Regions from separate parts of the Lysinibacillus sp. KU-BSD001 genome, predicted to be linked through region 2. Evidence: riboswitches for the same ligand, from Rfam matches in the RefSeq annotation. Region 2 holds a riboswitch; the other holds the start of a gene.

Region 1 (16,711 bases), on a different contig from region 2:
CAATTTGAAGAGATTGGCTATTCCAAAAATGAAGCTAAGGTTTATATAGCACTACTGAAAGAGCCTGCAATAAATGGTTATGAAATTAGTAAAAAAAGTGGTGTACCACGCTCAATGGTTTATGCAGTCATTGCAAAATTAGTAGCAAAAGAAGCCATTATAGAGCTTCGAACTGAACCACCTACATATACGCCAGTTCCAGTAAAAGAACTAGTTATGAATCGTAGAAGACAAACAGAGGACACACTTACTTCTTTAGAAAAAGAGTTGCAAGTGATTGAAAAGCCTGTAGAAGTGAATGTGATTAAGCATATTGAAGGGAGAAAAAAGATCATTAATGCTATGCAAAAATTAATGCTAGCAGCGAAGGAGGAAATATGGCTTTCTGCATGGGAAGAGGAACTAGATGAATTAAGGAATCCTGCCTTAGAACAAGGCGAAAAAGGAATTAAGTTATATTCAATGCTTTTTACTAATCAGGAGACTGACTCATTTGGCGAAACGTTTTACCATCGTCGAGATACTGCTGTCATTGAAGAAAGTAGAATGAGTAAAAGATTAACGATTGTTATACAGGATAATCAAGAAGTCCTGATTGCTGGCTTTGTTAAGGGACAAATTCCTCAAGCAATTCAAACAGCTGAACCAATGTTAATTCTATTGGCAAAAGAATATATTCGACACGATATGATGATGAAGGTTGTAAGTGACAAAGTAGGTGGCGACATGCTTAGCTCATTATGGCAAGGCGATGATTTATTAACTTATATTGTACGTAATGTGAAGAAATAAGGGGCTGTTTTTGTGTATATAGAAGTTTTTTTGGTAGGTATTTTAGCAGCTCTATCACCTGGGCCTGATTTTATAGTTGTCATGAAAAATAGTTTAGGAGCAGGAAGAAAATATGGTATAGCTACGGCTTTAGGTATTGCAAGTGCATTAATTGTTCATATAACTTATACCCTTTTAGGTTTTACCATTATATTGGAAAAAATACCGGTTGTTTTTAATGTTATTAAACTTACTGGTGCTACTTATTTACTTTGGTTAGGCTGGCAAGGAATCCGATCACAAGCTCGCTTAGAGAATTCAAATGGTAAGAGCATAGACCGTTTATTGAAACAATCTGTTATACGATGCTTTCGTGAAGGTTTTTTATGTAATGTATTGAATCCTAAATCAGCACTATTCTTCCTAAGTATTTTTTCACAATTTATTGGACCAAACACTTCAAAGTGGATGGGGTGGATATATGGTGGAGAAATCATTGTGGCAGTGGGGCTTTGGTTTATTTTATTAGCTATACTTATTTCAAATAGTTTTTTTAGAAAAGTCTATCAACAGTACATGCATTGGTTTGACCGTGTTCTAGGTATCATTTTAATTATTTTTGCGGTTACTATTTGGATAACGGTGTTTTAAAGTTCAAAGTGGATGTAAGAATTGACGATGAGATTATCTACGGAGAAATAGGTCCCTTGAAAAGAAGGATAAAAATTCAGCTTAATTAACTAAACATGTTTCAGAATTTAAGTTTGTGAATGTATACAATTTAAAGTAACCGAGTGTATTAATTGAATAAGCTAAAGAAAAAAGCCGCTTCCTTACCTTATAGGAATTATAACACCGTCCTAAAATAGAACGGTGTTATCTAACCTGGCTATATTTTTGCTTAACACTCACATTGTTCAGTAGGTAGATTTGGAGACGTTAAAAGTGTAGTCGGGAAATTCATAGTCTTCCATGCAGCTATACCACCACTCAACTCTTTCACTTTATATCCATTTTCTAAAAGAATAAGGGCAGCTTTTGCAGCTGTATTGCACCATACATCCCAGCAATATAAAACGATAATTTTTTCTTTTGGAATTTCTGAAAGGTGATTCTCTAACTCAACTTGGGGTATTTCTACAGCCCCGTTGATTTTTTCTTTTTTTAGATGAGGCGGACCATTCCGAACATCTAGCAATACATACTCATCTGGATTTTGTTTACTCGCTTGCATATAATCCATTGGGCTAAAAGTAGACTCGATACGATTTTTAAAAAATTCAATTTGATTCATTTATGATTCCTCCTGATTTTTAAAAATTTTTATTAAAAGATCTTTTAATAAACGGGCTTCTTGGTCACTTAAAGGGGAGAGTATTTTCTTTTCAGATTGCTCTAACGTACTCCAACAGTCTTCTAAAATCTGTTTTCCTTTATCTGTAATGGTTAAGCAATAGGATCTTCTATCTTGCGGGTTTTTAGTTCTCGTTAAATATTTCAGTGCTTCCAAATGGTCAATAAAACTAACCATTGTTGTTCGATCAATTTTTAGTTCGTCTGCGATTTCCTTCTGGGAGGAATTTGGTTTTTCATCGATTTTAATAAGAACACCATATTGTTTCACGTTAATATCATAAGGTGTTAACTTTTGAGAAAACTCCATTTCAAACAGTTGCTCCACTTTTCCCGTAATAAATCCATAAGATTTAAAAATTCTACTCAATTATAGTCACCTCTTCATTTAATCATTATTTATGATAATCAGTATAACTGATTAATTTTCGAAAGGCAAATCGAAGGTAGCTTCAATTCTATTAAGCTAGAATTACAACTAATATTCATATAAATGAAGAAAAGAATGACATTTTTAATATTGAAGAATAAGTTTAGCTAAAATTGAGTGTGCTTCAGCAGAAGGGCTTTAAGTAGAACTGAAGTATTGTATAACGATTTTAGTTGTGGACATTTATGTAAAAATTCACTTGCTTTATCTGGTGGTTATTTAAGATAAAAAAATACTATTTATATACACGTAATATTCAGAATTTATTAAAACTATTGTGAATTATGATAGATTCTGTTACTGTAAGAATTACAAAAAAATATCATATTATTGGTGCAAATACTATTTTGTTATTTGCTTAAAAGGGAAGTCGGTGCAAATCCGACGCTGTCCCGCAACTGTAAATCGGAGTAACTCACAAATGCCACTGGGAAACTGGGAAGGCTGTGAGGCGCGTTGATGATGAGCCAGGAGACCTGCCAATAAATAGTAGAGCATTTACATAGAACCACGAGGATGGTTGTAGTGAGTAGGGCAAATATACCCTTTATTTCGCTATGACAATCTCCTTGGATTCAAGGAGATTTTTTTATTTGTCTTTATAAGCTGCGGGAACAAAGAGAGAAATAAAACCTTTGAAAGGAGCTTAGTGTGCAGAAAAAAGGAAAGATTCATTTTGGTTTTCTTGTGGCAATTTTGCTCATTGTTTTGATGATTTCCACAACAATAGCCGTTATCATTGGTTCTGTTTCTATTACACCTGGGACCGTTTGGCGGGTTATTTTATCGCATGTGCCGTGGAATGTATTGGGGATTGAAGCGGACTGGAGCCGATCACAAGAAATTATTATTTGGCAAATTCGGACACCCCGCGTGCTATTAGCGATGGTCGTCGGGGCAGGACTTGCGATTTCAGGTGCAGCGATTCAAGCACTTGTGCGGAACTCGATAGCGGATCCGTATATTTTAGGGATTTCATCTGGTGCTTCTGTTGGTGCTACAGCGGTAATTTTACTTGGGGCCTTTTCCTTTTTAGGGATGTATGCGCTATCATTTGCGGCCTTTATCGGGGCAACGGTTGCGGTTGTCATTGTCTTTTTATTATCAAGAGTCGGGGGACGGGTGTCTGTCATTCGTTTGTTATTAGCCGGGATTGCCGTGTCACTTGTGCTATCTGCCATGACCAACTTTATGCTCCTCATGTCTAAGGAAGAGGGCGGGATCAAAGCGGTAATGCACTGGATGATGGGCAGTTTAGCAGGTGCGAAGTGGAGTAACTTAATGCTGCCGATTATTGTATTTGTCGTTGTGTATGTAGTATTACGCATTCATGCGCGTCATTTGAACTTACTATTACTTGGAGAAGAATCGGCACTCACGTTAGGTGTGAACCTAGAGAAGTTTCGTTTATTACTCATTTTATTGGTCTCACTTTTAACAGGGGTGCTTGTTGCTGTCAGTGGTGCCATCGGATTTATTGGCTTAATTATCCCGCATGTTGTCCGCATGCTCGTTGGTTCCAATTATAAATTTGTTTTACCCATTAGCGCTTTACTCGGCGCCATTTTCCTCGTTTGGGCAGATGCATTAGCACGGATTATTATTGCGCCTGAGGAAATGCCGATTGGGATTATTACGGCATTATGCGGTTGTCCATTTTTCATTTGGATGCTGCGCAAACAAACCTACTCATTTGGGGAGGGTGAATAAATGGTATATGTGGCACAAAATCTTTCTTATGCCATCGGACAAGCAACAATTCTCCAGAATGTGTCTGTCCATGTGAAAGAGCGTGAATTGGTAGGGTTGATCGGCCCTAATGGTAGTGGCAAATCGACATTATTAAAAAATATGTATCGGATGCTACAGCCAAATGAAGGGCAAGTTTTTCTTTTTGGCGAGGACATGCTAACGAAACCAGCAAAAGCTGTCGCGAAACAGTTAGCGGTCGTCGGACAAGAAACACCTGTATTGTTTGAATTTACGGTGAGAGATTTAGTCGCGATGGGGCGTACACCGCATAAACGATTGATTGAACGAGATACCGTAGAGGACCGACAAATTGTAGAGCAATCGATGGAGCAAACAGGGATCGCCCATCTGAGTGAGCGCCATTTCAGCTCATTGTCAGGTGGGGAAAAGAAGCGCGTCATTGTGGCAAGAGCATTGGCACAGCAAGCGCAAGTGATGGTGCTAGATGAGCCAACGAATCATTTAGATATTCAGCATCAGCTGCAATTAATGGATTTAATTCGGAGTTTACCTATTACGATTATGGTGGCACTCCATGATTTAAATATTGCCGCTACGTATTGCGACAAAATTTATGTGATGAAAAAAGGGGAAGTTGTTGCTTATGGTACGCCGTTAGAGGTGCTGACACCAGCGCTTTTACGCGATGTTTTTGGCGTACATGCGGAAATCGGTATTCACCCGATTACGAAGAAGCCGCAATTATTTTATATACCTGAATCCATGTTATAGATCGTGAGGAAGCATACACTTCTTTCTATATAAATTAAAAATAAAGGGAGATTGACATGAAAAAATTGAAGAACATGTGGCTTGTGTTTATCACGGTTATGGCACTGAGCGTTTTAGGTGCTTGTAGCAATGAAGAAGGCAAGCAAGAAAAAGTAGAACCTGCACAAGCGGAAGAAACTGCCGTAACAATTGAAAATAATGACACAACACAAGTGTATGAGGAAGCACCGACAAAAGCGATTTCCTTAAACCAACACGTGACAGAAATTATGCTAGCGTTAGGCTTAGAGGATTCGATGGTTGGTACGGCTTATTTAGATGATGAAATTTACGAACCACTGCAAGAGGCGTATGCGAAAGTGCCTGTATTAGCAGAGCAATATCCAACGAAAGAGCAAGTGATTGATGCAGAGGCAGATTTTTTATATGCAGGCTGGAAAAGTGGCTTTAGTGAAAAAGGCATTGGAACAGTAGAGGAACTAAAGGCGTTAGGCATTCACACGTATTTACATACATCTTCAAGTATAAATAATCCAACATTAGAGGACATTTTCACCGATATTCGTAATATCGCAAAAATCTTCCGTGTAGAAGATCGCGGGGAAGCATTAATTGAACAAATGGCAAGTGATGTAGAGGCAGTTCGTGCAAAATTGCCTGAGCAAGCGGAGCCATTACGTGTACTTGTGTATGATAGTGGAGAGCAAGACGTGTTTACAGCAGCTCAAAACTTTATGAATGAGCTAGTGACAATTGCAGGAGGACAAAATGTTTTTGGTGATGTCGAGTCTGGTTGGACAACGGTATCAAAGGAAGATGCTGTTGAACGTGACCCACAAGTAATTGTCGTCATTGATTATGGTTCTACAACAGCGGAAGAAAAAATAGCGTTTTTAAAAAATGACCCAGCATTAAAAGAAATGGATGCGGTGTTAAATGAACGCTTTGTCATTTTACCATTATCAGCTGCATCAGAAGGTGTACGTGCAGCCGAAGCGATTAAAATTTTAGCAGAAGGCTTCTACCCAGAAAGCTTTTAATAAGTAGAGATAAGCTAGCGTTTTGCTAGCTTATTTTCATCTAGAGGGGGACGTACTATGGGGCGCAATGCATTTACTAAAAATGTGCCAGAGCATACATTTGCGACATTAAATAAGGAAAGTTCATATACACGCTTAGCGATTAGTCCAGGGGTGATTAATAAACATTACACACCTGCACAATTGCAAAAAATAGCGGAAATCGTAGGAGAAGATGGAGCGATTAAATATTCTGCTTCGTATTATTTACTTATATCTGTCCCTACAGAAAAACGATTAGAAATCTGTCAGCAGCTAGAGGATGTAGGGTTATATATTGCGCAACAAGGCGCGGTTGTAGACATGAAGGCATGTGACTTTTGTGATGGTGAAAAAATGGAAGCCGCAGCGATAACAGAAGCCCTGTATAAAACATTCGTTGGGCAAGCTGTACGGAATCGACTTCGACTGAATGTAAATGGCTGCGCCTCTGCATGCTATAACGCAATGTACGATGATATTGGACTTGTGTACCAGCAGGATAGCTTTGACGTGTATGTTGGAGCGATTCCCATGGGCAGGCATGCACAAGCTGGGAAATTATTTGCGAAAAATGTATCGGTAGAAAATATTGAAGCCTTCCTACAAGAAATGCTTCACATATATAATGAATTTGCTCGGGAGAATGAGCCATTTCATCGTTTTTTTAAGCGTACAAAAGCAGAAGCTTTTTGGGCAAATCTACGTGTAAGCCACATGGATTAATTATGCGATCGTTTTCGCTATTGAAACTTTTAGTGATCTCATCCGTATAGGTAAATATTGCTTTTTGTATAATGGGCATGGAAAAAGAGAAGGGGAGAGCGAGCGTGGTTACCTGGATTATTCTTGCTGAAATTGCATTTTGGATTGCCATTATAGCAGGGCTTATAGCGCGGTACATACTAAAGAAAGAACGATTAAGTATTATCTTCTTTTTACTAACGCCTATCATTGATTTCGCTTTATTCATGTTAACAGCAATCGATTTAAAAAACGGGCAAGCTGCTACCGCTGTGCATGGCATTGCGGCCATTTATATCGGTGTTTCCGTTGCATATGGGAAAACATTCATTGATTGGGCAGATGAAAAGTTCCGCATTTGGATAGTAAAGCAGCCGAATACGAAAGAACGGCTCGTTGGTAGAGCAAAAGGCGTTCATGAGGTAAAGCTATGGATGCGGCACATTGTGGCATATGCCGTCGGAGGCGTGTTGTTATGGGCGATGATTCAGTATATCGGGCAAGCAGGCGATACGACAACATTACAGCAAATGCTGAAGGTTTGGGGACTCGTTGTGCTAATTGATGGCGCGATTAGTATTTCTTATGTTGTATTGCCGGAGAGGAAATAATAGTTTAGGTGGAAACCGTAAAAGCGCGTAAAACTATTGGAAACCCGCGTAAAATACATCGGAAACCACGTAAATATGATGTCAATTCCGCTATATCAATATAATGACGGAAGCAAAAAAAGGGTGCGACAAAAGTCAACACCCTTACACGTATTTATTCTTTTATACTTGCCCGGCTTCTTCTTCAACCGCAGCTTCTGCTACTGTTGGAGCCATCACTGTAGCGAGTGTATAACCATCTTCTGTCACAATATCAAAGCCAACCTGCTCTCGAATATCGACAACTGCTATGGAACTACCAATAGCTAGGTGAGAGATATCGATTTCAATCGATTCAGGAATTTCCGCAGGCTTTACCTTCACTCTGATGTTTAAGTTTGGTTGCATTAAAATGCCACCTTCTTTAACCCCAATGGATTCGCCTGTTAATACAATTGGTACGTCTACTTCCAATTCCTCTGACATATTAATCGCTTGGAAATCAACGTGGGTAATAGTATTCTTTAATGCGCAACGCTGTACTTCACTAATAACAGCATTAACACTTTGCTCATCTACTGCTAGCTTAAAAATATTATTTAAGCCATTTGCTACAATCATTTTCGAAACCTTCTTTGCATCGACAAAGATCGGTGTCGTATCTGTTTGGTAGCCGTAGACAACTGCGGGTACACCGCCATTTTCTCGAATCTCGCGTAAAATTGAACGAGATCCTGCCTCACGCTTTGTCGCTTGTAAAACAATACTCATACTTCCTCAATTCCTTCCAATGTTATTTTTCGGCTGATTGTGTTAGAACAATCAATCGATTCAAGAATGCAACTCATCGTTTACACACTAAACCCGTACCTCAAATAAAAAGAAAACAACGCCAGTGAAATCTTACTGGAAAAAGAAGTGATAGTTTTTATTTTCTGCAAGCATTAAAGACACTACATCTACCATTATAGTTAATTTTTAGTATAAAGCAAATTTAATGTAAACTTTCTGTAAATGGGGATATCCACGAGCGATGTTTTTTAAGCGTCTTTGTTTTGTTATGGAGGGGAATTTATAAGCTAACGGTATTATGTCTAGATCGCGGTGTAAGTTACCACATAGCGGGCTAAGATGCATTTTTTAGAAAAATTTGTATGCTATAATTTTTAGTATAAGGGGGGAACGGTGAATGCGGGTGGAGTTGAAAATTGATGCGAAGTGTGAAGAACCGTATGTAGAAATTCATACTGCCAAGTTAACACCGAATATTCAAGCAGCCATTTCGCTGTTGCAAAGTGAAAATGACACGTATATATTGACGGCCCAGCATGACAATAAAACGTATATGATGGACCCTGAAACGATTGTTGTTATTTGTACGGAAGGTAGGGAACTGGTGCTGTATGATGTAGCTAAAACACGGTACATCGTCAATAAACCTTTATATGAACTGGAAGCGCAATTAGGGAAAGATTTTATTCGCATTTCAAAATCAGCCATTATTAATATCCGAAAAATTAAACATATTGAAGCAGCGTTTAACGGCACAATGGAAGTGGAGCTGGTGATGGGGATAAAAGAAGTCATTACAAGAAATTACCGGAAGAAATTTAAAGAGCGATTGGGGGTTTAACGTCCATGCATATGATGAAATATTTATTGTTTGGTATTAGTTGGGGTTGTACAGCTTTCGTGTGTATGAATGTTATTGGCTATGTAATCGGAGGCGAGACCTTTTTACAAGTATTAGCTGAAAACTTTCTGGGCCATGTATTTGGTTCTATTCTGGTAGGTATTAGTTGTGCGACAACATCGATTGTTTACAGTATCGAACGTTTAACATTTTTACAACAAACTTTCATCCATTTTAGTGTAGGATTAAGTACGTTTTTTATCGTTGCCTTTTCTTTGAAGTGGATTCCAGTATCATCGATCCCTTCTCTAATAGGCATCATCATCGGTAATATTTTGATATTCACATTCTTTTGGTTTTTATTCTATTTATACAACCGACATGAAGTGCGAAAAATGAATAAAAAAATCAGTGCATTTTCAAGCAGTGAGGAATAGATTGAGTGAAATAAGCAGGGTGGGATTTGATGAAGTATACAATACATGTATTTATTTTGTGTTTACTGTTCTTTGTTATTCAATACTACGTCCTTGACCAACATATTGAGAATGCGGCGATGGGTAGTGGTGCATTTTTAATTATATTGATTATAACGAAGAAAATTAACGAAATCAGTGAGTCAAAAAATGATTGTAACGATTAATATTCAAAAAGCAATTTCACCATAAAGTATTTTGAAATGGGGGAGTACATTGAAAAAGAGATGGCTTGTTTTCATAGCACTAGTAGTGATTGTTTTATGTTTGTTTACGTCACCTACAATTGCATTACGAACGCATTTATTTTTACTTGGGCATCCGATTATAGCGTTTGAAACAGAGTTTAAAAAAATTGATAGCTGGAATGATATTGGTGATAATGCACAACTGTATGAGCTAACGATACCACCATTTGAAACAGGTACTCAATCACACTTAGAAACCTTTTTAGTTAAGCAGTATGGGATTTTTTACATCCCTAAATTTTATGTGGATGTTTAAGGATAAAATTAGAACCGTTTTTATTTATGTTGATTACACACGAAAGTTATGTATAATTATTTCAAACGGAGAATTAATATACAAATAGTGTTTGAAAGAAGTTATGACTTTTGGATGTGTATTTGAAGTTTGTTTTAGTTGGTTTATCGATTGCTTTACCCGTTGGAGCAATCACGGTTGAAATGACGAAACAAGGTTTAAAAAACGGATTTTTTCACGGCTGGGCTGTAGGTTTGGGCGGTATGACGATTGATGTGTTACTCATATTGGCGCTCTATTTTGGACTAGCAAAAATTTTATCCTTGCCTTATGTTCAGCTCCCATTGTGGATTATTGGAGCCGGTTTTTTATTTATGTTAGCCTATGACTCTATTAAAAATGCCGATCAAGATATTACATTAGCGGGTGAAAAGGTGAATAAATCACTTTCGAAAACGTATCGAAATGGTTTATTTGTAGCCGTATCGCCAGGGAATTTAGTGTTTTGGATATCCGTATTTGGTGCGGTGTTAGCAGATTCCTATGTGACGAATGAATCGGTCGGTTTTATCATTGCAGCGATAGGGATTTTAACGGGCATTTTGTTACATGATGTAGGGTTATTAATGATTGTTTCGATTACGAGGAAAGTCATGAATCGTCAAATGATTAAATGGACCTCAATTATAGGAGGAATGTTATTATTCGGATTTGGCTGCTACTTCCTGTATGAATTTTACTTAGCTATTCAAGCGTATATTTGATTTTGAAGCTAGAGGATTTTTTGTAATCCTTTAGCTTTTTTATTTTTGAAACATTTGGGTAATTTTTCCGTATAGTATAGAGAGTCTATGAATGATGCAGGAGGTAATCATGAGAAATACATATCATCAACCGATTGATCCGGAACAATTTGGTACACATTTCTATCAAGGTGATTATGAAATGATTTATGACCAAGCGATTACGCCGTTTCGAGAATTAGTATCACTTGAACAATTTGTAGAGCTGGCGGCTTCATTTAATCAAGGGGTAGCTAGTTATCAGTTAGCTTATCGTATATCTATAGAAAGCTTGATACATTACGTTTGGTTAGATGATCAAAAAGTAAAGGCAATAGATGTCTTCTTTGATGAACAGTGGATTATTCATAGTCTTTCTGTGAAGCCTTATGTCACGTATCCAAGCAGTGATAAGCTATACACGCAAAATAGCTATTGTATGCCAGTAAAAGGGGAGTGGTTTGTTGTTTGGGGTGGAACAAACGAATTTATCAACTATCACTATGCTTATGAGAACCAACGCTATGCGTATGATTTAGTCCAAGTTCAAAATGGTGTCTCTTATAAAGATACACCGTTGCGAAATGAAAATTTCTATGCTTTTAATCAGCCAATATTTGCTCCAGCAGATGGAAAAGTCGTGAAAGTTTTGGACGGCCTAAAAGACAATGTGCCAGGTGAAATGGATTCTAGTAATCCTGCGGGGAATTATGTCATCATTGAACATAAGCATCAAGAATATAGTTTGCTTGCCCATTTGAAACAATCCTCTATTGTAGTGAACGAGGGAGACATGGTGAAGGAAGGGCAATGTATAGGGAGATGTGGCAATTCAGGAAATTCATCAGAAACCCATTTGCATTTTCACATAATGGATTGTGCTGATTTCACAAAAGCAAAATCTATTCGTATACGTTTTAAAGATGGAAAAGAACCGATTCAAGGGGATGTCGTTTGAATACCAAGGTATTGATGATAAGTAATCTTTTTCTTCTTCCCCCTCGTATTATTGCGCAATTTTTTTAATAGAAGTCCTTAAAGTTTGTACAACGAGAAATAGCAGTTTCCAAGTATACGGAAACTGCTGTTTTTAGTTATAGAGGAAATGCATCATACTTCCTCTTGAAAATAAATTTTATAAAACTTTCGATTAGTCGCTTCGTCATAGCCGACTTCAATAAGTTCACTCACTTGCTCGATATTACGTACATTCACTTGAATTTCAATATTGGAATCGAGTTTAATTTTACGTTTGTACGTTTTTTCGACCTTTTCCAGTGCGCTTTCAGAAATGATTGTTTCATAGGGCTTGACCATATTGACGATAATATCTTTTTGTACGGAATCTGTCTGTTCGAAAACGGTATCGATATAGTCACTTACTTCGAATTCTTCCTCGTTTCTAAAATAATCGAGTGTTTTGTTTAAAAGACCGAGTTTCTCGGTATTTGAAAAGCTATCTTCTTTTAAAATATATTTTTTACACTCTGTTAAGGCTAAATTCGTTTTATAATAATGTTCGTCCGCTGCTCTAATTTTTAAAAAGCGCTCTTGCCAGTACACGACGTCTTCTTTCTTTTTCGTTTTAATAAAGACAGCAGGTGGCTCATCTGCCCCCATATCGACAATGATGGCGATATTATTGATTTTCTTCACGTTGATGCCATCAATGCCATTGACGGTCATTTTGTTTTGCTCGTTTTTCACATCAAGGAATATTTCTTTTTCATCCACTTTTACAATCGCTAGCACTTTTTTTACATCCGTATGCCAAAAACAATGTTCGAACAACCCTACAAACAATTCGCCGTCTTTAATATTTGGGTGTTGAGACGCACTATGCAAATGGGTAGCGATGTGTTGCGATTGTTCAAGGAAACTAGTCGGAGAATCGAATATCGATTTGACATACGTATACACTTCATTTAATCCAAGGTTTGTTTCATGAAAAAATTCGTATTGTTGCTCCCAATCCATTTTATTGAACGCTAGTTGTGTAAAGGCTGCTTCTAGCATGACCTCTGGTTGAGAAAATGCCTCTTCCCCCAAAACAAGCGCATCACTTACAAAATGTACACTATATTGTGTTAATTTACTTTCACTTACATCTAGCATAGTTTTCCCCTCATTATTAGTTTTATAGAGACTATACCATATCATACTTTACGCTATATTTTCATGTGTTTTATTAAGTGAACGAGAACAAGTGTGAGGAGATTTTGTAAATTTAGAAATAAATACAAATGGCATCAATCGTTTTAATTATTGATGCCACTCTAATAGATAAATTTGTTGCTCATCTTTTTTCAATAGTGCGATAAAATAGTCGTAACCATCATTTTTTTCTTTGTAGAAGTAGTAGTCGCCAATTTTCACTTCAATAGGGTGAGCTTTAAAAGCATTTTTTACTTCTTCACTCGTAGATACCATTGAAGTAGTGGTTGTTACGAAATGAGCAATTTTTTTACTCGCTTCTTCTACATTTTCCGCAGTAAGAGCTACCATACCTGTGTCTTCAACATTCAGTTTTGTTTCTTTGTATTGTAAAATGTAAAACCATTCACCATCTCCGTTAAAACTAGAAGGAGACGCGACAATTTCCTGCAACTCATCTGGCTGAGGGAGATGAATACCCCATTTTTCTTTATAAAAATAAACGATGTTGAATGGATTGTTTGTCGATGTTGTAAACCAAATATAAAATCCACTGGTCAAAACAATGCAGCCTATCATAATCAACCATTTTTTCATCTAATCACCCCTCTGATATAAGACGAGGTGATTGTTTTTATGTTCCTATTTAAGGAATAATATGTATGTTATTGTGTTGGAGGGTTTTATTTTTTATTAAAATATTGGGTGAGCTAGTTTCAGGGGCTCTCAGGCCTATAAGCGTTACTTTCATCAATAAGCATCTTATTTCATATCATCCTTAATTTTCAATAATGAACTAAAATAGTGGGAAAAGCATTTTTTATTTACTCGTTTTCGTCATTCGTTCGTCTTAAGGAGAAAGAGGCACATTAGGAAGCAATCCGAGTGTATCGGGTTGCTTTTTTCAGAAGTAACATAAACTGAAAATGATTAAATGAACATCCCCCAATCGTAGAGTTGCTCCTGCGAATAAGATATAAAGGAAGGAATTTCGGAGGAGAGGGGGAATAAGATGGATAGAAAATTTCGGATTAAAGGGATGCTAAAAGAACATTACAACATACATGCAAGGCATATTGAGCAGCTGCCGGGTGGCTGGTCTGCGTTAGCTTACTTAATTACAGACTATCGTCAAAAGTATTTCTTAAAGGTGTATGATAAAAGAAGAGCTGCAGCTAAGCTGTGGATTGATGCAATCGATCGGTATATACCGTTAGTCGATTGGCTGCAACATCATACCGTATTAAAGCATCATCTCGCACAGTCGCTACTTACAAAAACGAAGCAACATTACTGTGAAGATAGAGAGTATGTATATTTACTGTCAGAGTTTGTAGAAGGTTATACAATTGGTGGGAATGTGTTGAATTTATATCAAGTGAATGAGTTAGCAAAAATACTCGGAACGCTTCATAGTAGTACGGCTCATGTGCCACCTAATTTAATCCAGCCCCAAACACAAGAAAATTTTAATACGGATTTTTGTGACGCCTTCTCCTCGTTTATCAAACATGATTTGACGTCCATACATGATAATGTATTACGAGTAGTGAGACCTTTCAAGCAAGAGTTGATGAGTAGTATTAATAGAATGAAGTACTTATCTAATAAGCTAAAACAAAAGTCATTACCATTTGTCCTTTGTCACGCTGATCCACACAATTGGAATATTATCCAAGGAAGAAATTTGATGTTGATTGATTGGGAATGTGTGACGATTGCGCCAAAGGAACAAGATTTAATTTTGCATATTACACCACCTTATGCAAGGCAGTTCATTATGGAATATAAAAAATATATGCCTTATCAGTCGCTGGATTTAGATGCCTTTGAGTTTTATTTTCTGAAAAGAAGACTCGGCGATATTTGGGAATGGATAAAGGATTTACGATATCAACAAAATATTAAATCGGAAGATACAGTACTAAAATTTCTGAAATTAAACATAGTTGATTGTACAAAAAGAGCACGATTTAGAGCCTTTTTGCAGCCACTTATTTAATAAGCCGCCCAAAAGTGAGTGAATCGCTCACTTTTGAGACAGCCTTATCGGTAGGTTATTGTGCTTGCATAATGGACTCTGAAATAATGAGGCCGTGTCTATTTTCGAGTAGTGTCCAATCTGTCACCTGTTCCTTCGAGAGATAGAGAAATTTCAACTGTTTTAATGCGACAAGTGGTTGGATAGAAGTGACGTTTGTTTCTCGAATATCTAAGTTCATCAGTCGGGTTAAATGCGCTACAGGTGATAAATCGGATACATTTGTATGGGCAATCTGTAGTACTTCAAGATGCGGCAAGTTTTGTACAAAATCAATGGAATCAATTGGATTTCCACTTAAAGATAGATTCGTTAATTTGCCTAAATTTTCGAATGATGTTGTATGGATATTTTGGATCGAGTTGTTCGCTGCAATGAAAATGCTTAAATTTTCAAGGTGTTGGATAGGTTCAATCGAAGTAACGGCATTGTTTGTAAGGTCTAAATGTTTTAAGGAAGAAAGTTGTTGTAACGGTGTTAAGTCTTGCACGTCATTATCGATAATGGCAAGTGATTCTACATTTTTTAAAGCACTTAGATGGTTGATTTTTTCTAAATTATTATTGATTAATGTTAGTCCTTTTAAGTGTGTCAAGGATGAAAAATCCAAATGATACAGTGGGGTATCTGTAATCGTTAAGTGTTGCAGTGTCGTTAATGAATGAATGCTTGATAGACTTTTTATTGGGATAGAGATAACAAGGCTTTTTAAATTGGTCATTGCTTGTAAGGCGACATGTAATGTTGGATCATCCTCATGAATCGTAAATTCAGTCATTCGTTCGAAATCATCATCTGAAAGTTCTTCGATACGAAGTCCCATTTGTTCACAAATCGTTTGTTTTAATTTTTCAGAAATGTCCAGCGTTAGTGGAGTCGTTGTACTAACGGGAGCTGTTAAGTTAGGGGTGTCATTTACAGCTTGTTCTTCACAGCCAACTAGTGGTAATAAAGCGAGCACCAGAAATCCGAATTTTTTCATTGGCATTTCCCCCTTAATTTGTGACGAGTGATTTAAAAAAATAGTGGCCATATTGAGATTTATCTTCTACAAATTCAAAAACATAAGAAGCATTGTATACACCTAAAAAGACTAACACTGTATGTTCTTCCAATTGATGTCCTCGATATTCAACATGATCGTAGTCAAAAGTATGGCTAAAAGGATGTTCATATCCGTTTTCCCTGTAATCCTTAAAGAAAAAAGTGATTTTCTGCATCAATTTGAACAGGTGGGTCGCTAATGATGCGAAACGATAAGTTTAATGTTTCGCTTAAACGTTGTTGGACATCGTTGTCTAAGCTGTCAGGAGTAAATGTTTCTTGTATGGGACGAGGCTACGGTTCATTCGATGCACTAAAACGTCCAACAAATACACCAACAGCAAAACACAACAATAATATGCCCACAAAGCGACTGTTTTTTACCATCCAATAAATCCTCCGCTACGATACATTTTCCACTATACTATGAAGTATGAATGAATACATTTAGTAAACAACTGATGAAAGAAAGATTGTTTACTTATGGCATTTGGATGGGAGTGTACATATACTACTGCTTTACGCTAAAATGGAAGTATAGGTTAGATGGAGGCAGTGTATAAAGTGGAAGCAAAAAAGATCGAAATAGCATGTGAATCATGTGGGCATCAAGTTGAAATTGATTTTAATGAGGCGCAATTTTCATCGCAAATTGCCATCATCAACGG
Region 2 (16,711 bases):
ATTGCGATGGCGCTTGCCTGTCGTCCAAAGTTGTTAATTGCAGATGAACCAACAACGGCATTAGATGTCACGATCCAAGCCCAGATTTTAGATTTAATCGTGGAGTTAAATAAAGAATTAGGGATGGGCGTGCTATTCATTACACATGATTTAGGTGTCGTCGCCGAAATTTGCCAAAGCGTAAAGGTCATGTATTTAGGACAAATTATTGAGGAAGCGACAACAGAGCAGCTATTTGCTAATCCGTTACATCCTTATACACAAGGATTATTAAAATCAAAGCCTGAATTAGATGGGGATCGTCATGCACCGCTTCAGGTCATTGAAGGAACAGTGCCGCCACTGACAAACGTACCAAAAGGCTGTAGCTTCTCAACACGTTGTCCGTTTGCAACGGATTTATGTCGTGAAAGTGCACCGCCAGTCATTGAAATGGCTGATCAACAACGTGTTCAATGCTGGTTATACGATACCGAAAAAGGAGGCTGGGCATAATGACAAAAAAGCCATTAATCGAAGTAAAGTCATTACAAAAGCAGTTCCCTGTGTACGGTCCGTTCGGTAAATTAGGTGGTGTGAAACAAACGGTTCATGCGGTCAAAGACGTTTCACTTACGCTTTATGAAGGCGAAACATATGGGTTAGTAGGTGAATCTGGGTCAGGTAAAAGCACAACGGGGCGCACCATTTTAGGCTTAACCTCGGCAACAGCAGGGGAAGTATTGTATGAAGGAAAAGACTTAGTAAAGCTTTCAAAAAGTGAAATGCGTAAGTTCCGAAAAGAGTTGCAATTAGTATTTCAAGACCCATTTTCTTCACTCAATCCAAGAAAGCGCATTGGTCAAATATTAGAGGAGCCACTGATTATTCACGGGCTAGGAGATAAGGAAGAACGAGTAGAGAAAGTGTTTCGCATTTTAGACATTGTCGGATTGCAAAAGGAGCATTATTATCGCTATCCACATGAATTTTCTGGTGGGCAACGTCAACGCTTAAGCATTGCACGTGCCCTCATTATGAATCCGAAAGTAATGATTTGTGATGAGCCCGTATCTGCTCTGGATGTATCGATTCAATCACAAATTTTAAATATTTTAAAAGCATTACAACGAGACATGCAATTAACGATGTTGTTTATTACACATGATATTAGTGTTGTGCGCTATATTTCACATCGGATCGGCATTATGTATTTAGGGACAATCGTAGAGGAAGCTTGTACAGATGATTTATTTACTGAAACACTTCATCCTTATACAAAGGCGTTGTTCTCCGCCGTCCCAACCGGAAAAAAACAGGAGCGTATTGTGTTGAAGGGAGAAATTCCATCTCCGTTAAACCCGCCGTCCGGCTGCGTGTTTCACACACGTTGTCCGTTTGCGACAGAGCGATGCCGTCAGGAAGTGCCCGCATTACGTGAAATTCGCCCACAACATAAAGTAGCCTGCCATTATGCAGAGGAGGAAAAACAATGGTCAAATTAATATGGAACGAAGGAACAAATGAAATTGCCAACGCAAGTGGTGTGCAACTAAACGGTAGTAAAGCACCGGATCAGCAAGGATTATCCCCAAAAGAATTACTGGAAGGGGCTGTTGCACTTTGCCTTTCGATTACACTTGAAAAAGTATTAGAGCGAGACGGTATAAAAGCGAATTTAAATGAAGTAGAGATTGATGTACGTGCATCCAAACAAGCAGGTGTCGAAAACCGCTTTACGGATTTTCATGTGGATGTTGTATTCCCTTCATCATTGGAAGAAGCCTATAAAAAGAAGCTGTTAAAAGTAATTGAACGCGGCTGTACAATTAGTAACACCCTTGTCGGCGAAGTGAATGTGGCGGTAGTAGAGAAATAATAGTAGTTGGTGCCATCTTTGTACCAGGGGGGTGCCAGGGAAGTACTAGGGAAGTACCAGGGAAGTACCAGGTACCCCTAAAAAAATCCGGAAAAAGCATACACTTTTTCCGGATTTACGTTAATAAGCGCTCCAACCCGCATCAGCGGCGAGTACAACACCATTAATATAAGAAGATTCATCGCTTGCTAAAAATAACGCGATATTCGCAATTTCTTCTGGTTGAGCAGCACGATTCATTAATTGAACACCCCGCGTAGATTGCTGCAGCCCGAACATATCATAGCCTTCCATGGATTGTGTTAAACCAGTTTCCACTTGAGCTGGTCCGATGGCGTTACAGCGTACGCCTTGTGCACCATAGTGAGAAGCCACATTTTTTGTCATACCGGCTACGGCGTGTTTTGCTGCTGTATACGTTAGACCGCCGCGACCGCCTGTTAAACCTGCAATCGATGCTAAGTTAACAATCACGCCGCGACCTTGCGCTGTAAATAACGGTAATACTTTACGCATACCGCGCATCACGCCACCAACATTAATGTCCATGACACGGTTCCAAACAGCATCTTCTACATTATGAGCCGCTTGTATATGATCGAGTACCCCAGCGCAGTTGACTAAAATATCCACACGGCCAAAATGAGCGATTGTGTCATCCACCATACGCTGGACATCTTCTTCCACGGCTACATTCACACGGACACCAAATGCCTCATAGCCTTCCTGTTTAAAATTTTCTACCGCATTATGTAATGCTTCTTCATTAAAATCTGCAATGGCAATCTTTGCTCCTTCTTGTGCATAACGTGTAGCAATTGCTTTTCCAATACCATTTGCCCCACCTGTAACAATCGCCACTTGATTGTCTAAACGTCCCATATCCATATCCCCTTCCATAAACTGTATTACATTAAAGTATAAATGGCTGGATTATATAATTCAAAAACCTGCTCCATACGTTAAACAAAGGGTGTATTTGAGGAAGGGAAGCAAGCAGACATAGCCATTTTAAATGTCCTCAATTATAAGCAGCTACACTATTTTTATACTAAATAAATAATGTCTATAGAACGTCCTAGCTTTCTATAGCGCTTGTTCGATTTGTAAAAATGAATAATGATTCTACGCTTTTCAACCATACTACGTGTGGAGGTGAAGCTTATGTATAAATTATTATCCCATAACGATTTAGACGGGGTGAGCTGTGGTATTTTAGCGAAGCTTGCTTTTGGGAAGCAAGTAAAGGTACGCTACAATTCGATCTCATCACTTGACCGAGAAATTGAATTTTACTTAGAAAAAGAACATCCGCATACGTTTTTATTTATTACGGATTTATCGCCAAATGAAGAAAATGAGAAACGATTAAGTGAAGCGTATGGGGAAAAAGGGAATATTCAATTGCTTGATCATCATAAGACTGCTTTGCACTTGAATGAATACGGCTGGGGATATGTCATAGTAGAAGATAATGAAGGGCAATTAACATCAGCGACTTCCTTATTTTATGACTATCTGGTCAAGCATCAACATTTAGAAGCAACAGACGTAATAACAGAATTTGTAGAGTTAGTAAGACAATATGATACGTGGGAATGGGAGAAAAACGACAACCATCAAGCACATCTGCTTAATTCATTATTCTTTTTAGTATCGATTGATGAATTTGAGGAAACGATGATTGAACGGTTGCGAACAAAGGAACACTTTGATTTTGATGAATTTGAAAAGAAATTATTGAATATGGAAGAAGATCGGATAGAGCGCTATATCCGTCGCAAAAAGAGAGAAATTGTACAGAGTGAGGTAGATGGGTACTTTGCTGGAATTGTGTATGCGGAATCGTATCATTCAGAGCTAGGAAATGAACTAAGCAAAGAGCATGCCCATCTAGATTATATTGCAATCGTCAATATAGGGAGTAAACGCATCGCCTTCCGTACGATGCATGATCATGTAGATGTATCGGAAATCGCCGGTAAATACGGCGGTGGGGGACATCAAAAAGCAGCAGGCTGTACACTTAATGATGAAGCGTATCAGCAATTTGTCACAGGCATATTTCATCTAGAAGCGATTCCAGAAGATGCGAAGCGAAATCGCTATAACTTAAAATACGCTTCGTTCGGTTCATTATATAAAAATCGAAACGAGGATATTTTTTTACTTTATCCAATCGATGAAAGCAACTGGGCTATCGAAAAAAATAAAACAAAAATGGAACAAGCCTTCACCGGCTTTGATGAAGCAGAACAGCATTTAAAAAGATACGAAAAAGCATGGTTAGTAAGAGATGATGAGTTTGTAGAATTTTTGATGAGTGAAGTGAAAAGTAGTTGGGATGGAGAATGAGTAAAACATGCTTTGAAAGTTCCTGATTTGTTATTTTAAGTTGATGAAGAGAGTCCTACTGAAAAGACAATAAGCCTTTCAGTGGGATTTTGCATTTGATACGTTCTTTTTTATGAATTGGTTGATGCTCATATAATGAAAGACAGTTAAAAAAGCAACCCGGTGTAATACGTCAATAAAATAAGTAGGGGCATTACACAAATAATTAATAGCGATGAATGCGCGTTCACGGTGAGCTTAAGTAACTTGAAAGTCGAGGTAGCCTTTCACTTGTTTGAAGTACGTTTCAATCCACCAATGTTATTGCATTTTTGAATAAATAATCAGCTTTATAAATTTACTTTTTATGTAATTTTTGTTAGTGTTTATTGTGTAGAAGTATTATTTTAGATGCTGTTGTACTGCTATATTAGTATATTTTTTTGTCGTTAAAGATGAAATTACCCAACGATAATATAATGGGTCTATTTTATGGAATTACAAACCTGAAATGGTAAATGTTTTTTCGTGAAATCTAGTTTAAATGCCTGATGTGAACCCACTTATAATTAATCGCTTTGTCAATGATGCAGGAGATATACCCGTTATCAAAGTGGATGAAAATGTATATAATGACAGCCTTGCAATTGTGGATAAGATTAAAGATGGAATTATAAAGAATTCAAATGTAGAAGTTTATGTCGGCGATCAAATTTTAGAGAGATACGAAGCCAATACAGTAATTGGAAATAGTTTAATGCCATTTTTAACTCCCATTTTCATTATTGTATATATTATTTTATTTATTACATTAAATGTTAATTCGAGAGTTGTTTAAACTATAATATCATAATTCAAACTGAGAATAAAAGGCTGTCCTGACAGCCTTTTATTTGTCTTACCATAAAGTATGAAAGGGGAACCAATGTTGAAAGAAAAAGAATTTTATGCCGTGGAGAAAGTTTCATTTAAAGATTTACTAAAATGGCGAGTTGAAAGATTCCTGAAAAAGAAAGATCTTTCGTTTCAGGTCCCACATATTGAAAAAGTGGACACAGAATTTATTGGAAGTAATCGTCAGGTAACTGCTGTGACTTGGATTGGTCATGCAACCTTTTTAATTCAAATGAAGGGGTTAAATATACTGTCCGACCCTGTGTGGGCATCAAGACTAGGGTTTGAAAAAAGGTTAACTAAACCCGGCGTGCCGATTGAACATATTCCGGACATTGATATTGTTCTAATTTCACATAATCATTATGATCATCTTGACTTTCGTACCTTAATTAAGTTAAAGGGCAATCCACTATTTTTAGTTCCGAAAGGATTAAAAATCACCTTTTTAAGAAAAGGGCTAAATAATACGAAAGAATTCTCTTGGTGGGATTCGATGTTTCACAAGGGATTAAAAATTTCTTTTATCCCCTCCCTTCATTGGTCACGAAGAAACCTGAATGATTTAAATAAATCCTTGTGGGGCGGGTGGATGATTGAAGGGGACAAAGCTAATATTTATTTTGTTGGTGATTCTGGCTATCATAATGGTTTTAAACAAATTGGAAGGCAATTTAAGGTGGATTGCGTCTTAATGCCAATTGGGTCCTATGAACCGGAATGGTTTATGGAATCGCAACATCTCACACCAGAACAAGCGGTACAGGGATACCAGGATTTAAAAGCGGATCTCTTTATTCCGATGCATTACGATTCTTTTCGTCTTGCAGATGACACGCCCAAAGAAGCACTGGATCGTTTAGTAGCTAAGTGGCATAACAAGAGGCTTGATATGGAGAATTTAAAAATTTTAAAGTTGGGAGAAACACTAGTTTTCTAGGCGGTATAGCTGCATGGTTTTTGAAAAATAATATGTCTATGTATGTTGCATATTTAAAATTGCTTTATAGAAGTTATACTGCTAAATAGTTGTAACATGGCTAGTTTGGTATTTGTTACTGTAGTACCAATTAAGACTTTAGCGATTAAATAAAGATCGATGTCATCTGTTTTCATTAAGAGAATAGTCTTTTTCCATAAGGACACGCACGATGTTTTCATACATAGTGACTCATAAACTTAATACAATGAATACTCGTTGGACTTGATATGAATGTTTCGCCTGTCCAATCTTTTCAATCAAGAGGCTCATCCTTGTTTGCTTCATCATAAATGATAAAGGATGATTTAGTGTGAGAAAACTTGTCCGCTTGTTTTTGTCTATTATTAGTCATATATGAAAAATACATGTTTTGTGATTGTCTACATTCATTGTCATCAGGATATGCCTTCTTCTAAAATGAAGGCAATGGAGGCGTCAGCAGATGAACTTATTATTAAAAAATGAACGTGAACGACAAGAAGTAATCGAGTTTTTAAATAAATATAAACAAGAAAAAGAAATGACCGAAGTATGGTTACAGCAGCGTGTAGCCGAAATCCAAGTAATCGGTAGCTATGAACCGACTTTTGATGAATTAGAATTTGGTGCGCGCGTTGCTTGGCGAAATAGTAATAAATGTATCGGGCGTCTTTTTTGGCAGTCACTGCATGTATTTGATGAGCGCAGTCTACAAAATGAGGAAGATATTTTTCACGCATTATTGAGACATATTGATTATGCAACAAACGAAGGGAAAATCCGCCCTGCTATTACAGTGTTTGCATCAAAGAGGGTACGCGTTTGGAATCACCAGCTTATCCGCTACGCAGGGTATGAAACGACGAAGGGCATTGTTGGTGATCCAGATTCGGTTACTTTCACAAGACAATGTATGAAGCTTGGTTGGCAGGGGGAGGGCACACCATTCGATGTGTTACCACTCGTCATTCAGGTAGATGGTAAACAGCCTAAGTGGTTTGAGATTCCAAAATCGTATGTACTGGAAGTAGACATTACACATCCTGAGTATCCTGCCTTTCAAGAGCTACAATTAAAATGGTATGCGGTGCCGATTATTTCGAGTATGCGTTTTAATTGTGGTGGCATTGATTTTGAGGCCGCGCCGTTTAATGGTTGGTATATGGGTACAGAGATTGGCGCACGCAATTTGGCAGATACGAATCGTTATAATTGTTTGCCAAAGGTAGCAGATGTAATAGGGCTGAAGCGTGAGACAAATAGTTCATTATGGAAGGACCGCGCTTTAGTAGAATTGAACATTGCGGTACTGCATTCCTTTAAGGAGGCAGGTGTCAGCATTGTCGACCATCATACAGCAGCACAGCAATTTAAGCTGTTTCAAGAACAGGAAGGAAAATCCAATCGTGATGTCACTGGCAACTGGACGTGGTTAATCCCACCTATATCACCGGCTACGACACATATTTTCCATCAGCCGATTCCTAATATTATTCATAAACCAAATTATTTTTATCAAAAAAATCCATATTAGCGAACTATTCATAGCCCAATTTGTCTGGGCTATTTTGTTTTATTTTTATACTTTTGTTTGAAATTTCAAACAAAATAAACTAGAAATTTCCCCCTGTTCTTGTTAAACTGTTCCATAACGATAAAACTGAATGATTTTTGGTGCTAATGCAAATTAGCTTAAAAGGGAAGTACGGTGAAAGTCCGTCGCTGTCCCGCAACTGTAATTCGGAGCAAATCACATAGAAGCCACTGTTTATAACGGGAAGGTGTGAGGAGCATTGATGATAAGCCAGGAAACCTGCCAAAAATTAAGCCCGATTCAACCTACGAGGATAGGTGCGAAGTAAAGCAAATGTTCAATTTGCTTATTTACTTATGCACCCATGCACTTTCTCTTAGGAAGTGTATTTTTTTATGCGCTTTTTTGTTAATGAAAAAGAAGATTGTTATTTTAAATGAAAAGTGTATAATTTAATTGATAATAGTAATCATTACTGTTTTAGTGGATTCATAATTTAAGCAAGGAGGGGATAAAGGTAAATCGCTGAGAAAGTATGTAGTGATTTTAGCAATTGATAAGGAATAGTATTTATGAAAAATGATATTATTTCTCACTTCATTTTCAGTCAAGAAATGACAAGGATACATAAACACGATGTTTACTATACGGTGAAATGACTTATCAATCAGGATGATAATAAGAATCATTTTCTAGAAAATAGGAGGAATAACAGTGAAGCGTATTTATATTTTATTTATATCAGTGATGATATTGATGCTGTTAACAGCATGTGGTAATGATGAGCAAACAACAGCTACATCTGCAAAGGAATCGAGTAATACACTAGTGATGTCTTGGCCAAAGGATATTGGGGAAGTGAATCCACATTTATACTCGCCAAATGAAATGTTTGCCCAAGCAATGTTGTATGATCCGTTAGTGGTGTATGAAAACGATGGTACGATTTCACCAGGATTAGCGGAATCATGGGACATGTCACCAGATGGGAAGATCTATACATTCAAGCTACGTGAAGGTGTGCAATATTCCGATGGTTCATTGCTCACAGGTGAAAATGTAAAACGTAATTTTGATACCGTTATCGCAAATAGTGCAGCACATAGCTGGTTAGAGGTAGTGACTGTTATTGACCAAGTAGAAGTAGTGGATAACACAACGGTAAAAATTCATTTGAAAGAGGCGTATTATCCATTCCTACAAGAGTTATCACTTATTCGTCCGCTTCGTATGCTAGGGGACGCGGGATTCCCGAAAAGTGGTAGTACGGCAGATGGGATTGAAAAAGCAATCGGTACAGGTCCATGGATTTTAACTGCGTATGAGCAAGATCGTTATGCAGAATTTACACGTAATGAAAACTATTGGGGCAAAAAGCCGTCGATTGAAAAAGTAGTAGTAAAAGTGATTGCCGATTCGCAAGCACGTATGATGGCCTTAGAAAAAGGGGATATCGATTTAATTTTTGGTAGTGGGCAGCTTGTACCAGCTGAATTTGCAACATTACAGCAAAATAATCAGTACGTCACAAAAGTGTCAGAGCCTTTATCGACACGTATTTTATCTTTCAATACAACATACGGCGTGACACAAGACAAGGCCGTGCGTATTGCATTACAGCATGCAATTGATCGACAAACGATTGTGGAGCACGTATTAAACGGTTTAGAGCAAGAAGCACGTTCATTATTTGCACCAGGCTTCCCTTATAGTGATATTGAAGTAGAATCATATGCTTATGACGTACAAAAAGCGGCTGCTATTTTGGATGAAGCAGGCTGGGTAATGGATGAAAAGACAGGTATACGAGTCAAGAATGGTGAAACGCTGACACTGACCGTTCCTTATAACAGCAGTGAGCAAGTGCATAAGGCCATCTTTGAATATTTGCAAGGTATATGGAAAGAGATTGGTGTGGAAGTCAATTTAATGGGGGAAGAAAGTCAAACAGTCTATATGCGTTCAAAAGAAGGCGAATATAATCTCATGTTCAATGATACATGGGGAGCGCCTTATGATCCGCATATGTACCTGCGTACAATGACAGGTGAAAAACAAATCGGTTTTTATGCGAAAGCGGGTATCGAGTCAAATGAAAAGTTAACAGATGATATTACACGTGTGATTCGTTCAACCGATGAAGCACAGCGTCACGCGCTGTACGAAAGTATTATTCAAACGATTCAAAGTGAAGCGATTTTCATGCCCATTTCATATCGTCAAAATTATTTAGTGGCGAACGATGTATTCGAAACGATTACATTCTCCCCACAACAATACGAAGTACCAATCAATTTGTATGAAATGAAGTGATGAGATGGGGCAATTTTTAACGAAACGTCTACTGAGCATGGTGCTAGCGCTATGGGGGATCACAATCATTGCCTTCTTCTTAGTACGTGTGATGCCCGTTGATCCAATAGAGGCATATTTTCAAGCTAATCAATTGCCTGTAACCGAAGAGGCGATGGAACAAGTACGTGAGGAACATGGGCTAAATCAGCCTATGTTCACGCAGTACGTACAATGGCTATCAGGTGCTATTCAGTTTAATTTTGGGACATCCTTTATGACGAATAATGCGGTAAGTGAAGAACTATTTAGCCGTTTTAGTGTGACGATGCAGCTAGCGGTTGTTGCCTTTCTTTTTATTTTGTTGCTATGTGTACCAATTGGAATCATCAGTGCTGTCAAGCGCGATTCTTGGTTTGACCGCATGACGCGCTTAACGATTTTCTCGATTGCTTCGATGCCGAGCTTTTGGTTAGCCTTTGTGTTAGTTTATACGGTGGCATTAAAGCTCGATTTATTACCGTTAATGGGCTGGGGAACAGTAGATACGATGATCTTACCTGCTTTAACGCTGGCGCTAGGGGTTGTCCCGTATTATGTACGCATGATTCGGACGAGCATGATTGAGCAAATGGATCAGCCATTTGTGACATTTGCGCGAGCGCGTGGAGTACCAGAGCATATTATTATTCGTCGTCATATTTTTAAAGGGACGCTCACACCATTAATTACGTCACTCGCCATGACGATCGGTGTACTGCTAGGCGGAGCAGCAATTGTCGAGATTGTTTTTACGATCCCAGGTATGGGTCGTTTTATTGTAGAAGCGATCATAGCGCGTGATTATTACGTTTTACAGGCATTTATTTTTATCATTGGTTTCTTCTATATCGTGATTAATTTTATGGCTGATTTGGTGTGTGCGTGGATTGATCCGCGTATTCGTATAAAGGAGGATGCTTCGTGAACAAAAAATGGGCACTTTATATGAGTAGTTTTTTAGTAGGCGTTTTATTTTTAGTAGCGATTTTTGCGCCGTGGTTAATGCCAAATGATCCACATGCACCGAATATAGCCATGAAGTTGCAAGGCTTTTCAGCGCAGTATCCATTAGGCACCGATCATTTAGGGCGCTGTGTATTGTCACGGCTAATCGAGGGGGCTCGGGTTTCCCTATCCATTGCTTTTGTTGTGTTAGTGGCAACACTTGTGATTAGTATGGTCGTTGGGTTAACGGCGGGCTTTATAGGGGGCTGGCTAGATATGCTTCTTATGCGGATTTGTGATATTTTGCTGGCTATTCCGAATTTTATTTTTGCGTTAGTCATTGTCGGGGCATTAGGTGCTGGCATGAAAAATTTACTCATTGCGATTGTACTGGTCACATGGGTCGGCTTTGCGCGCATTATTCGTAATATGGTCGTGAGTTTAAAGGAAACAGATTATGTCACGTATGCCCGTATTTGCGGTGTATCGAAATGGAAGATTGTTGTGCGACATATTTTACCGTTCGTCTTCCCACAAATGCTCTTGCTGAAATTCATTGGATTAGGCTCAACCATTTTAATGATCTCGGAATTGTCCTTCTTAGGGCTAGGTGTGACAGCACCAACTGCTGAATGGGGCATGATGATTAGCGAAAGTAAGACATACTTACTGACAAAGCCCGAATTGATGCTCATTCCGGGGATAATGATTTCGATTACGGTCCTTATTTTTAATGCTTTTGGGGATGCACTACGAGACGTACTCGATCCGAAAACGACATAGGAGGGCTGAACATGTTAGCCGTTGAAAATTTAAATGTTACATTGCGAAATGGTCATGTCGAAAAGCATGTGCTGCACAACATCAGCTTCTCTATACCGAAAGGAAAGGTAGTCGGTATTATCGGGGAAAGTGGCAGTGGAAAATCTGTATTATGTACAACGATTATGCAATTATTTCGCGAAAAACGAACAGTAACAGGCAACCTTTCTTTTAATGGCATGTCTTTAGTTGAGCTGTCTGAAAAAGAAATGCGGAAACTACGCGGGAACGAAATGGCACTCATTATGCAAAATCCGATGGCGATGTTTAATCCCATTGTTACGATTGGTGAACATTTTACAGAGACAATTCAAGCACATCGAAAAATAACAAAAAAACAGGCGACTGCGCATGCAAAGGAGCAGCTGAAAAGGTTTCAATTATTTGATGAAAATATATTAAAGAAATATCCACATGAGTTGAGCGGGGGTATGCTGCAGCGTGTCATGATTGCGATTGCGGCGAGTTTAAATCCGTCTCTATTATTAGCGGATGAGCCGACGACAGCACTTGATACGACGACACAGCTTGAAATTTTAAAAGAGTTAAAACAATTACATGCTACGACAGAGATGTCCATGCTCATTGTCTCACATGATTTAGGTGTCATTGCTAATTTAGCTGAGGAAATTATTGTGATGCGTCACGGGGTTATTGTAGAAAAGGGACCAACTAGCCATATTTTACAGCATCCACGTCACCGTTACTCGCAACGACTTGTTGCAGCACGAGATGAGCATAGTCAATTAGCGGATTTAATCGACCGTTTTGATGAAGAAATTACAGGTGAATTAATGCAATGTGATCCAGGTCATTGGGTTCGAATGGAGGGAAGCGCGTGATTACAATTGAGCAAGTGTCAAAATGCTATACTAAAAAAGCCTTATTTAAAAAGCCACACCACATTCAAGCAGTAAAGGATGTATCGCTGACAATTGAAGAAGGCTGTTGCTTTGCATTAGTTGGACAAAGTGGCTCAGGGAAAAGTACGCTTGGCAAAATGCTATTAGGTATTGAAAAGCCTGATAGTGGATCGATTTATTTCCAACATATAGATATTCACCAAGCAACTAGCAGTGAACGTCGCTTCCTGCAACATGCGTTACAGGTGGTGTTTCAAGATTGCCATAGTGCCGTAAATCCGAAAATGAAAATCCGAGATATTATTGCTGAACCACTTTGTGTGCATCAAAAGTTAACAAAAGCTGAGATCGAGCAAATCGTCGGTGAATTGCTTGAGATGGTCGGGCTAAAAAAAGAGGATATGCTGAAATATCCGCATCAATTTAGCGGCGGGCAATTACAGCGTATTACGATTGCACGTGCCATTTCGACAAAGCCAAAGCTCATTGTGTTGGATGAATCCATTAATAGCTTAGATATTTTAGTGCAAATTAGTATTTTACAGCTACTGAAACGATTACAACAAGAGCTTCGTTTAACATACTTTTTTATTACACATGATCTACATGCGGTGAAATTATTTGCCGATGAAGTAGCGATTATGCATCAAGGACAAATTGTGGAGCAAGTAGCGGCTTGTGATTTAGCTTCTGTCCAACATGAAGCAAGTAAGGCTTTGCTCAATGCTCAATTATCCATTGACTGTATTCACAATTATTTAGCAGAGGTGGGAGGTCGCGTATCGTGAAGAAAAGCCCGTTATCCATTAGCATGCTTCAAATGTATGGGCTTGCGATGTTTTACTTTACAGCCAATTCCGTGTTAACCGTTATTTTCCCATTACAGGCGAAGGACCATGGGATGCCAGAAGCGGAAATTGGGATTATGATGGGCATGTATATGTTCATTTGTATGGTTTTACGTCCGTGGGCAGGGCAAATGGTTGCTAAGCATAGCGTATTCACCATTATGAAATGGTTATTAGTTGGTCATGCCGGTGCTTTATTATTATACATATGGTTAGGTGTCGATAGCTTATATGCTGTCCGTATTTTACAAGGTTTTGTAACAGCATTTTTCTCGATGGCGATGCAAATTGGGATTACGGAAGTACTGCGGGACGAGGACCGCGGACAAGGGATGGCGATGTATTCGTTATCAACGGTATTACCAGGGCTATATGGTCCAGCATTAGCGCTGTTTTTATGGTATCAGGGGGACATGATGTGGTTGTTATTATTAGTAGCGGCTTTAGCTTTTTTCCCGCTCCTGTTTTTCATCAAATCACCACTCCCAAAAACAAAAAAGGACAATGCGTCGTTTACGTTTAAGGAAATGTTTGCGGCGATGAAGGTAGCGCGGCAACATAACGGACTTGTTGTGTCTTCAGGTGTCATGTTAATCGGTGCCAGTATTTTTGGGGCAATTACCGCCTTTTTACCGCTCTATTTTGTCACAACAGGAACGGGGAATGCCGCACTTTATTTATTTTTACAAGCAATCGTTGTTGTAGGAAGCCGCTTCTTTTTCCGTAAGCACATTCCGTCAGATGGCAAGTGGCATCCGAAATTTATTGCGCTTGTTTTAGTAAGCTCTATTATTGGGACGAGTTTACTAGCCTTGTTGCCGATGATTGGTTCGTTTATTTATATTAGCGCCATTTTTAATGGTATTGCTACCGCCATGCTATACCCGACATTAACGACATATATTTCATTTGTTGTACCAGATGCACAACGTCATATTTTATTAGGGCTATTTTTAGCTTCGTATGACTTAGGCTTTTCAATGGGCGGTATGGTCATGGGCTTTATCGTACAATTCGTTTCATACGAAATGATGTTTGCGACGTGCTCGTTACTTGGTGTTGTGGCGTTACTTTATAATTTTACGGCACAAAAAGTGAACGCTAATATTAAACAAGTCTCGATTAATTAATAGCATTATGCTAGTACATGCAATCTTCCCCGTATGTACGTATGGGGAAGAAAGGTGTACAAGTTCATTTCTTTACAAGTTCCTGTTGCAGCTGTAACTGCTTTTTCGCAAATTGCAGGGCAAGTTTTGTTTTACCTCGCATTTCACAATTTTTTACGAGTGCCTCGTACAGTTCATGTAACAGCTGCATATCCTCTATTTCTTTTGCGACGATTAGTGCTTGCTGCAAAGCATCCATGGCATAGTTAAGTTCCTTTTTTTCCATATAGTAATAGGCACGTAGTACAAGTGTCTTTATATGTTCTTTTGGCATACTTCCTAAGTCGGCCTGCTGTTCGCATTTTTGGAGAAGCGCATTTGTTTCTTTAAGACGATGCAGTGCTAGAAGCGTCTCTGCTCGGTTTAACATGTAATAGAGATGTAATACAGGCGCGAATGTAATGATATCGGCGTATTTTTCCCAGTAAGTATCACTCATTTCAAGTGACGGTTCGAAATGCTGCAAGGCAATATGACATTTTTGAATATGTAGTAAGGCGATTATTTTTTCATCTGCTAATTTAGACTGTTCTGCAATTGGTAAAGCATTTGTAAACGCTTGAATCGCTTGTTCATAATTTTGGTCGGCTAGTTGTGTAAGACCTCTCAGTATAGAATAATGTGCTTGTAGCTGTGGTTGGCTTGTCTCATGAATTCGTTTCTCGTAGCGAGTAAAAAGAGTCTGAAACTGTTGCATTTCCCCGCGCATATAAGCAATCGTAGCGAGCTGATATAAACAAAGACCACTATTTTCTGTTTGTGCCTGTGACGTATATATTTTTAATAGTTGATTAAACACGATTTTTGCTTCTGCATATTCTGCTGTGCGAAGAAGATTAATCGCATAGTCCATTCGTATTGTTAGCCCCATTGAAATCCTCCTCAAATTTTACAAACTAGTATTGATACGAATGTCAATATTAATACGTCTTTGCGAAAAGTTGTAATATTTTGCTTGAGGGAGGGCGGTCGTATGTTTCTTTCCGACAAATGAAAAAGCAGTACCTCTATTTAAGAGATACTACTTTTTATTATTTATCCAAAATCATGTCGATTAGCTTTTTACGGTCGATTAAGTAGACGTCATTAATATTGGCCAGCTTCACCGCCTGTTTTGTAAAGTAACTATTTGTGACAACCCATGCTTCTGTTGCATTATACATTTTAATGGCACCGATAATTTCTTGCACGGCTTTGACGCCGACGGAGCTTGAATAGCGCTTTGCTTGGACGACGATGACATCTTTCCCATCTTTTAAAACTAAATCCGCGCCATAGTCACCACTTGTCGCCGTATACGATACTTTAAAACCACGGCGTTTAAATAACTCGCCAAGGAAACGCTCGAATGCTTCGCCCGTCATTTGATCGACTTCTGCAATGCCGGCTTTACGTAAGCGTGAGGATTCATGTGAGCGTAGCCACGTTTTCAAACCGAGCCATAATAATGCATATGCACCAACACCGACACCAAATCCTTTAACGGTTTCTATATAGTACCAGCCGATGCCTCCCGCTATTAAAAATGGCAGCAACCGCATGAGTGGAATGCGTTTTTTCTTCTTTTTTCGACGTTTCCGAAACATACTTTTCTCCTTTAGATATAATGAATGATTATATCATAAATGAGTACGTATGTTTGTATTAATCGTGAATCGTTCGGTTGCTACTTGCAATATATGCCGCAACTGCTAAAGAAATGGCTATCACAATGAAAATAATATTCGGCACGAACCAGTTGTCAGTTACATCGTGAAGCAGCCCGAAACATGTCGGACCGATGGCTGCTAGTAAGTAACCAATCGATTGCGCAAACCCTGAAAGTTCAGCCGCTTCGTAAGCCGTTGTAGTACGAAGGGTAAAGAACATCATCGATAAACTAAACGATGCACCACCTGCGAAGCCTAAAAAGATCATCCAAAGAAAGGCATAGTTTGTCCATTCCATTAACACGCCCGTAAAGCCGAGCAAATAAAAGGCAGAAAACATAAGTACAATCGGGCGTTGATTTGTCATTTTTGCGGCTACAATCGGTGTTAAAAAGGTCATAGGAATTTGACCAAACTGCATAATGGAAATAAGCCATCCTGCATGATTTGCATCAATGCCTTGTGCGATATAAATTTCTGGAATCCATGCCGCCATTGTA

Evidence for each region. Region 2 has a riboswitch for cobalamin ahead of nikA (nickel ABC transporter substrate-binding protein). Riboswitches for the same ligand answer to the same signal wherever they lie in the genome.
Region 1: another riboswitch for cobalamin. It lies ahead of AAGS61_RS09075 (FecCD family ABC transporter permease); the one in region 2 lies ahead of nikA (nickel ABC transporter substrate-binding protein).

The regions. Positions count from the first base shown of each region.
Region 1 is NZ_JBDQZI010000005.1:7,320-24,030, forward strand. It holds gene AAGS61_RS09055 (TrmB family transcriptional regulator) at 1-792, shown strand, start outside; gene AAGS61_RS09060 (LysE family translocator) at 805-1,422, shown strand; gene AAGS61_RS09065 (rhodanese-like domain-containing protein) at 1,673-2,065, opposite strand; gene AAGS61_RS09070 (MarR family winged helix-turn-helix transcriptional regulator) at 2,066-2,494, opposite strand; cobalamin riboswitch at 2,869-3,052, shown strand; gene AAGS61_RS09075 (FecCD family ABC transporter permease) at 3,266-4,264, shown strand; gene AAGS61_RS09080 (ABC transporter ATP-binding protein) at 4,265-5,038, shown strand; gene AAGS61_RS09085 (ABC transporter substrate-binding protein) at 5,095-6,078, shown strand; gene AAGS61_RS09090 (precorrin-3B methylase) at 6,136-6,822, shown strand; gene AAGS61_RS09095 (hypothetical protein) at 6,927-7,451, shown strand; gene AAGS61_RS09100 (50S ribosomal protein L25/general stress protein Ctc) at 7,614-8,201, opposite strand; gene AAGS61_RS09105 (LytTR family DNA-binding domain-containing protein) at 8,620-9,063, shown strand; gene AAGS61_RS09110 (DUF3021 domain-containing protein) at 9,069-9,500, shown strand; gene AAGS61_RS09115 (hypothetical protein) at 9,530-9,706, shown strand; gene AAGS61_RS09120 (hypothetical protein) at 9,756-10,043, shown strand; gene AAGS61_RS09125 (LysE family transporter) at 10,154-10,786, shown strand; gene AAGS61_RS09130 (M23 family metallopeptidase) at 10,896-11,762, shown strand; gene AAGS61_RS09135 (hypothetical protein) at 11,915-12,919, opposite strand; gene AAGS61_RS09140 (hypothetical protein) at 13,067-13,555, opposite strand; gene AAGS61_RS09145 (aminoglycoside phosphotransferase family protein) at 13,971-14,960, shown strand; gene AAGS61_RS09150 (leucine-rich repeat domain-containing protein) at 15,016-15,981, opposite strand; gene AAGS61_RS09155 (hypothetical protein) at 16,243-16,437, shown strand; gene AAGS61_RS09160 (redox protein) at 16,608-16,711, shown strand, end outside.
Region 2 is NZ_JBDQZI010000009.1:121,775-138,485, forward strand. It holds gene AAGS61_RS13945 (ABC transporter ATP-binding protein) at 1-495, shown strand, start outside; gene AAGS61_RS13950 (ABC transporter ATP-binding protein) at 495-1,484, shown strand; gene AAGS61_RS13955 (OsmC family protein) at 1,472-1,858, shown strand; gene AAGS61_RS13960 (SDR family NAD(P)-dependent oxidoreductase) at 1,979-2,740, opposite strand; gene AAGS61_RS13965 (DHH family phosphoesterase) at 3,023-4,213, shown strand; gene AAGS61_RS13970 (hypothetical protein) at 4,737-5,030, shown strand; gene AAGS61_RS13975 (MBL fold metallo-hydrolase) at 5,121-6,026, shown strand; gene AAGS61_RS13980 (nitric oxide synthase oxygenase) at 6,511-7,581, shown strand; cobalamin riboswitch at 7,703-7,882, shown strand; gene nikA (nickel ABC transporter substrate-binding protein) at 8,296-9,894, shown strand; gene nikB (nickel ABC transporter permease) at 9,899-10,840, shown strand; gene AAGS61_RS13995 (ABC transporter permease) at 10,837-11,643, shown strand; gene AAGS61_RS14000 (ABC transporter ATP-binding protein) at 11,655-12,524, shown strand; gene AAGS61_RS14005 (ABC transporter ATP-binding protein) at 12,521-13,333, shown strand; gene cntE (staphylopine family metallophore export MFS transporter CntE) at 13,330-14,523, shown strand; gene AAGS61_RS14015 (hypothetical protein) at 14,588-15,433, opposite strand; gene AAGS61_RS14020 (restriction endonuclease) at 15,594-16,148, opposite strand; gene AAGS61_RS14025 (CynX/NimT family MFS transporter) at 16,207-16,711, opposite strand, start outside.